3 regions of the Serratia sp. NPDC087055 genome follow, and region 3 is predicted to be linked to each of the others. Evidence: predicted binding sites of a transcription regulator. Region 3 holds the regulator's gene; each other region holds the start of a gene.
What was found. Region 3 encodes Fur, which represses iron uptake genes when iron is present. Its sites were predicted from a motif close to ATAATAATGAGAACNACTATCAA; they were not measured.
Positions count from the first base shown of each region.

Region 1: the regulator Fur is predicted to act here: its motif matches at 893-915, upstream of ACI2J2_RS00305 (isochorismate synthase).
Region 2: the regulator Fur is predicted to act here: its motif matches at 1,069-1,091, upstream of ACI2J2_RS05235 (TonB-dependent siderophore receptor).

Region 1 covers NZ_JBJDOG010000001.1:67,659-69,864, forward strand. The annotation lists gene fepB (Fe2+-enterobactin ABC transporter substrate-binding protein) at 1-752, opposite strand, end outside; gene ACI2J2_RS00305 (isochorismate synthase) at 951-2,159, shown strand; gene ACI2J2_RS00310 ((2,3-dihydroxybenzoyl)adenylate synthase) at 2,168-2,206, shown strand, end outside.
Region 2 covers NZ_JBJDOG010000001.1:1,097,892-1,100,097, forward strand. The annotation lists gene ACI2J2_RS05235 (TonB-dependent siderophore receptor) at 1-1,045, opposite strand, end outside; gene ACI2J2_RS05240 (diguanylate cyclase) at 1,460-2,206, shown strand, end outside.
Region 3 covers NZ_JBJDOG010000001.1:2,508,999-2,511,204, forward strand. The annotation lists gene fldA (flavodoxin FldA) at 1-349, shown strand, start outside; gene fur (ferric iron uptake transcriptional regulator) at 670-1,116, shown strand; gene ACI2J2_RS11935 (glycosyltransferase) at 1,323-2,206, opposite strand, start outside.

The DNA.
Region 1 (2,206 bases), 2.4 Mb from region 3:
AGGTTCTCTCCACTAAGTTGAATAATGTCTTTGCGCATTCCCATGCTGCGGCTGTTGTTCAGCTTGGCGGGTGGGACGGCCAGCGTAAAACCAAGCTGCTTGAGCATTTGGCCCTGGGAAGATTCAGCGGTCCATAGATTGGCAGACTTACCGTCGGCGCTGAATACCAAGGCGGAGACGGGTTGTTCCGGCAGGGTCATACGCTGTTTCAGCGATTTCTCGCGGGCATCGAAATCACTGACGACTTTTTGTGCCTGGGCTTCATGCCCAGTGGCCTGACCCAATTGAGTCGCCAACGCCTGCCAGCTTTTGTCGTCGTAATTGACGACCAACACCGGGGCAATGGCGGAGAGTTGATCGTACAAGCGCAGGGCGGAATCGGCACCGGTTGCCGAAATAATGATCAGGTCCGGGGCTTCACCGGCGATGGCCTCGGCGTTGGGTTCACCAATGTACAGGCGTTTAACGCCGCGTTGCGCCGCAATAGCGCTCCACTGGTGGAAGAAGCCCTGTGAATCAGCCAGACGGCTGCCGGGCGTAGTGGCACCACTGGCGACCACCGGCGCGTCGATCGCCAACAGGGTGCCGGTAACGGTAACGCTGGTGGAAACGATACGGGCAGGGGGCTGTGCGAGCGTCACCACGCCGTGTGACGTTTCAATTTTACGCGGCCAGCCAGCGTCTGCGGCATGGGCTGCACCGATAGCCATCATGCCAAATAGCGCCAGGCTGATGAGCAGATTCTTCTTCATAAAGCATTCCTCAGACGTTAAATAGTAATACTTATCATTTATATAATTAAAGCTGCTGGTTTTATATCATGATTATGATTGGAAGAACTGTTTACATTTATTGACATAGCATATTCACGAGGGTAATTTAACGCGATTCAATACAAATGATAATCATTATTATACAGGTTATTGTTAATGATACGAAAGGGAGAACCGATGAGTGTGACAGCAAAGGGTACCGGGCAGAAGAAGCCACAAAGCAAGGGCAGCGAACAGCCTGTCGCAGGTGTGTCGCCGACTTCCGGCTTTTTCTTTACCTCTCCTTTCCGTAGCCTGAGCACGCAAGGCTGCTTCGCCAAAATCACGCTGCCGGCCCTGGATGGCGACCAATTGAATGGCGAATTCCAACAGGCGGTGCAGCATGCGTTTGCCGAGGCCAAACTGGCGGGAGTTAAGAACCCGGTTTTGTGCGGTGCGATCCCTTTTGACACTCATCAACCCTCAGCGCTGTTTATTCCCCAGCGCACCCAATGGTTTGAACGCGATGCCTTTTTGGCCAGCGTGACATCCCCACAGGACGCTTTGCCGGAGATTACCCGGCAAAGAGAAGTGCCTGCCCAGCAACCCTTCATGCAAATGGTGGCGGATGCGGTAGAGGCGACCAAAGGCGACCAGCTGGATAAAGTGGTCCTGTCGCGTCTGCTGGAGATTGAAACGCGCGAGCCGGTGGACCGCCAGGCGTTGATGGCGCGTATCATCGCCCAGAACCCGCATGGTTTCCACTTCCACGTACCGCTGGATCAGGGGGCATTGCTGGGCGCTAGCCCAGAACTTCTGCTACGTAAGTCCGGCGCTCAATTTTTCTCTAACCCATTGGCAGGATCCGCTCGACGCCATGCCGATCCACAGCGAGATCGCGAGATCAGTCAACAGCTGTTGGTATCAGAAAAAGATCGCTATGAGCACCAGTTTGTCACCGAAGGGATGCGGCAGGTGCTGACAGAACGCTGCAGCTATCTGAATATCCCAACCACGCCAGAATTATTGAGCACCACCACGCTGTGGCACCTGTCCACACCGATCGACGGTGAGGCAGCCAGCCGTGCGGAGAATGCGCTCTCGCTGGCCTGCCTGCTGCACCCGACGCCTGCGCTGTGCGGTACGCCGACGGCATTGGCACACCAGGTGATTAAACAACTTGAACCCTTTGATCGCGGCCTGTTTGGCGGGATTGTCGGCTGGTGTGATGCTGAAGGTAACGGTGAGTGGGTGGTCACGATTCGTTGCGGCACGGTGCAGGGCAACCAGGTGCGACTGTTTGCCGGTGCCGGCATAGTGCAAGACTCTTCGCCGGAATCTGAATGGCATGAAACCGGCACCAAACTCAGTACCATTTCGCGGGCGTTTGGCCTGAACCAAGGATAGACATTCCCATGAGTATTGCTTTTACCCCCTGGCCTGATGATTTAGCC
Region 2 (2,206 bases), 1.4 Mb from region 3:
TCTGGTGGTTGAAGCCGCGGTTGGCATCCGCACGGCGTGAAACAATCCCCGTTGCGGTGTCGATCGCCGTGGCACGCACTTCGTTGCTGTCGTAGCGACGTTGCATCCAGGCATAGTTGAAACGGGTGGTCCAGGTGCTGTCCAGTGCGTAGTCATAATGTGCGTTGAGGCGTTTGTTTTTGCCCCACGCGTGGTTGGCATAATCGTCCAGCCGGCGGTTATAAGGAATATCGACAGGCTTGCCATTGATAAAGGCCGTGCCGCGGTCATAAGGAATATCGTATTTGTATTCGCTGTAGGCAATGTTGAATGACGCTTTATCGCCAAACCAACTGAGTGACGGTGCAATCAGCGTATGCTCATCGGTGCCAAAATTGCGCCAGTAATCTTCGTGTTGACGCTCGGCAATAAAACGAAAAGCAAAACCGTTGCCGAGTGGTCCGGTGACGTCGACCGTGCCGCTGCCGCCACCAAAACTGTTAGTGGCACCGCTGAGGCGGGTGTTCCAGTCGTATTGCGGTTTTTTACTGATGAGGTTAATGATGCCGCCAGGGCTGAGAATGCCATACAGCAACGACGCCGAGCCTTTAAGCACCTCAACGCGGTCAGTGGTGGCGTCCATGCTCAAGCCCTGATTACTACGAACGCCGTCGATGAATACTGAACCGTCCGAGTTAACACCAAAACCACGTTTGACAAACCCGTCTTCAGTGCCGCCCAGCGTATTACCCTGTGTCACGCCACTGACGAATTTCATGGCATCGTTGACGCTTTTGACCTGGAAGTCGTTAATGACGTCAGGTGTGACAACGCTGACAGATTGCGGCACTTCGCTGAGTGGGGTGTTGGTTTTGCTGGCGGTGGACGCGCTATCCGTGCTGTAGCCCGCTGCCGGCAAGGAGCTGGTTGTGACGGTGAGCGACTCGTCCTCTGCCTGGGCGGCGGCAACAGGCAGTGCCGGTAAGACGCTGACAAGCAGGGGAATTGAACGAAAAACCTGACATTTTTTTGTTTTATTCAGACGATGACTTTCTACCTGGTGCATACAATTCCATATCAAATTAATAAATAATAACGATTATCATTTTTATTATAATTTGCATATACACGATTTGAATAGTGAATGTTTGTCTGATTGGGGGAAACGCGATCCTGGAGCTTTGCAGCCAAAACCGCGTGCTAGGCTTTGGCGCTGTGGTGAAGCGCAATCTGGCCTCGTTTAACACGACGCGCCACAGGCGAGGGAGCATGGGAATTCGGCCACTACATAACGCTACAGATTGATACATAATAGTATTTTTAAAGCGTTAATTAACTGGTGCCAACCCCGCTAAAAGTGGCAATAATATGAGTCTGGCTGCGCGTTTTACGTGCACCGTCAGGCATGGCAGACGGGCTATCCGTTGCCATTATGCAGGCTAGATTTTATCCGTATTCTTCGCAAGCCTCTGGAAGCAAGATGCACACCACCGAGTTATCTGGCGCGACAAAATTACAGCATGCAGTGATCGTTCTTTTGCTGGTGTTTGCAACCTGTATCTTTGGCATTGAAAGCCGACCTACCGGCCTTTTGGCGACATTTTGGCCGACCAATGCCGTGTTGCTGGCCGTTCTGGTGCGTTACCCTAAACTCGCCAGCCCTGTGGGGTGGGCGATGGCCATGCTGGGTTATTTGGCAGCCGATTTACTCACCGGCAGTACGCTGGGCAAAGCCCTATTGCTCAATGGGGCCAATATGGCGGGTGTGGCGGTCGGATATTATCTGTTTATGCTTTTGCCGCCGCAAATTCGTGCCCTGGAACGTACCTCGTCCAGTATTTATCTGTTTGCTATCTGCCTGGCGAGTGCGACCGCAACGGGGTTACTGGGTGCAGGGGCTTCAGTGTTGCTGTTCGGTCGTCAATATCTGCCTTCATTGGCGCTGTGGTTGTCTTCTGAGTTCACCAATTACATTACGTTAATGCCGTTTATTCTGGCTTTACCGGCAGACTGGAAAGGGTATTTGCGCAGCATTACGCAGGCAGTGACCTTGCGCAGTCAGTGGTACAACATCTGCACAAAGGTCGCCGTGTTAATCCTGCTGACGATGGCCTGTATCTGCAGCGTCGTGATTGGCGGCCCCGGCGCGGTGATTTTCCCCATGCCAATCCTGCTGTGGCTGGCGATGACGTTTTCGCTGTTCAGTACGATGATTGCCGTGTTGGCC
Region 3 (2,206 bases):
CGAAGCCCAGTGTGACTGGGATGACTTCTTCCCAACGCTGGAAGAGATCGACTTCAACGGCAAACTGGTTGCGCTGTTTGGCTGTGGCGACCAAGAAGACTATGCAGAATATTTCTGTGATGCGATGGGGACTATCCGCGACATCATTGAACCACGTGGCGCCGCCATTGTAGGCCACTGGCCAACCAAAGGTTACCACTTCGAAGCGTCGAAAGGCCTGGCAAGTGACAGCCACTTCATCGGTCTCGCCATTGACGAAGATCGCCAGCCAGAACTGACCAATGAACGTGTCGAAGGTTGGGTAAAACAAATCGTCGAAGAGTTGAGCCTGGCCGAGATCGTCGGGTAACGCCAAAGGTTGAACAAAAGCCCTGCAAAGTGCATAGTGTTGCCGGCAGGGCCGTCATCGGCAGTACGGATTACTGCAATAGAAGATACATATTTGTAACTTCTCACATCGTCAAGGTAGACTGAGATATCGGTTTATCCCATCCATCAAGACGTTGCGTGTGCAACATGCAATAGTGCAATTATATCTTTGTTAACAACCGGCGGTTTCTATTTAGGCCAACCGGTTCTATAATGAGACGCAATTAACACTTTGTGCCGACCGATGCCACAGGCGAGAACGCCTCAACTTGATTAGCATAGTAACAGGACTGAATCCGCATGACTGACAACAACACCGCATTGAAGAAGGCCGGCTTAAAAGTCACGCTTCCGCGACTCAAAATCCTGGAAGTACTGCAAAATCCGGAATGCCATCACGTCAGTGCGGAAGATCTGTACAAAAAACTGATAGATATGGGCGAAGAAATTGGCCTGGCTACGGTTTACCGCGTACTGAACCAATTTGATGATGCAGGCATTGTGACTCGTCACAACTTCGAAGGCGGCAAGTCCGTGTTCGAACTGACTCAGCAACATCATCACGACCACCTGATTTGCCTGGATTGTGGCAAAGTGATCGAATTCAGCGATGAATCTATCGAAGTGCGTCAGCGTGATATCGCCAAACAACACGGCATCAAGCTCACCAACCACAGCCTGTACCTGTACGGCCACTGTGAAACGGGTGACTGCCGCGAAGACGACACTCTGCACGACAAAAAATAATGCCCTTAACCGGCATTGAGAACCGCCTTAACGGCGGTTTTTTTATGCCTGAAGCAAATAGATAAAAAAATCCCCGGACAGGCCCGGGGAAAGATCATAGCTAAATGACAACAATTGCAGCGGCACTTCTCCACGGTACTTCTCACTTCCCACTTACACCCACTTCAACGTCAACTCCCCCGCCGACACGCGGATGAGTAAACTCGTTACAATGCATATTCAAGAAAGAGCAGCCGATCAAAAAACATTGCCTTGGCTTGGTCGAACACACCACGAATACGGAACCCCTTGTTCAAATACATTTTGCAGGCATCACTACTTTGCCAGACGCACAGCGCAATGTTTTTCGCCTGGCGTTGATCCGCCTGTAGCTGAATCAAGGCAAACATTTGGTTAAAATACCCCAGCCCCCGAAATTGGCTCTCAATCGCCAAGCTACAGACAAAATAATCGTCAGCGACACAGTGGCTTTGCACAAAGCTGTCGTAAGCCTCATCAAGAGGTTTCATTTCATCGCGATAAAGGTAGTCCGCGTCTATGGCATACAGTTCACTGACGGTCGCCGCATTGAAAAAACCGATAAACTCTCCGCGCCGATCGTAAGCCACGGTGATCAGATCCAGGTAAGGCTCGATATTTTGCGCCTGCTGCAAAGACACCAGATCCAGCCCAGCACGATTGCCAACAGAACAGTATTCCAGGTAGCTCGTGCTAAAAATCAGCTTTGCCATGCGGGTCTTATCCGCTTCACCCACCTGCCGTCCCGCCATGAAATGCAACGATCCCCGCGGTTCAGGCGGCACAGCCTCCCCCTCGCCCTGGGCAGAACGCCAGTAATTCCCTGCCGCTATCTGCCGCCGGTTGTCGGCAATCAGGTACTCCCCAAAAAGCTGGTTTACCCGATCAAGCCGCTGATCATGAGAAAGCACCGAATAGTAGTGGTAATGATCGATGTCGGACCGAATCTGCGCCGGATAGGCCATGCGAGGTACTTCATCAACGGTAAATATTTCCGCATAGCGTGCCAAATCCAGCGGCTGCTCAAGCTGCCAATCCAGATTTTCCAACCGGCTAACACATTGCCGGTAGC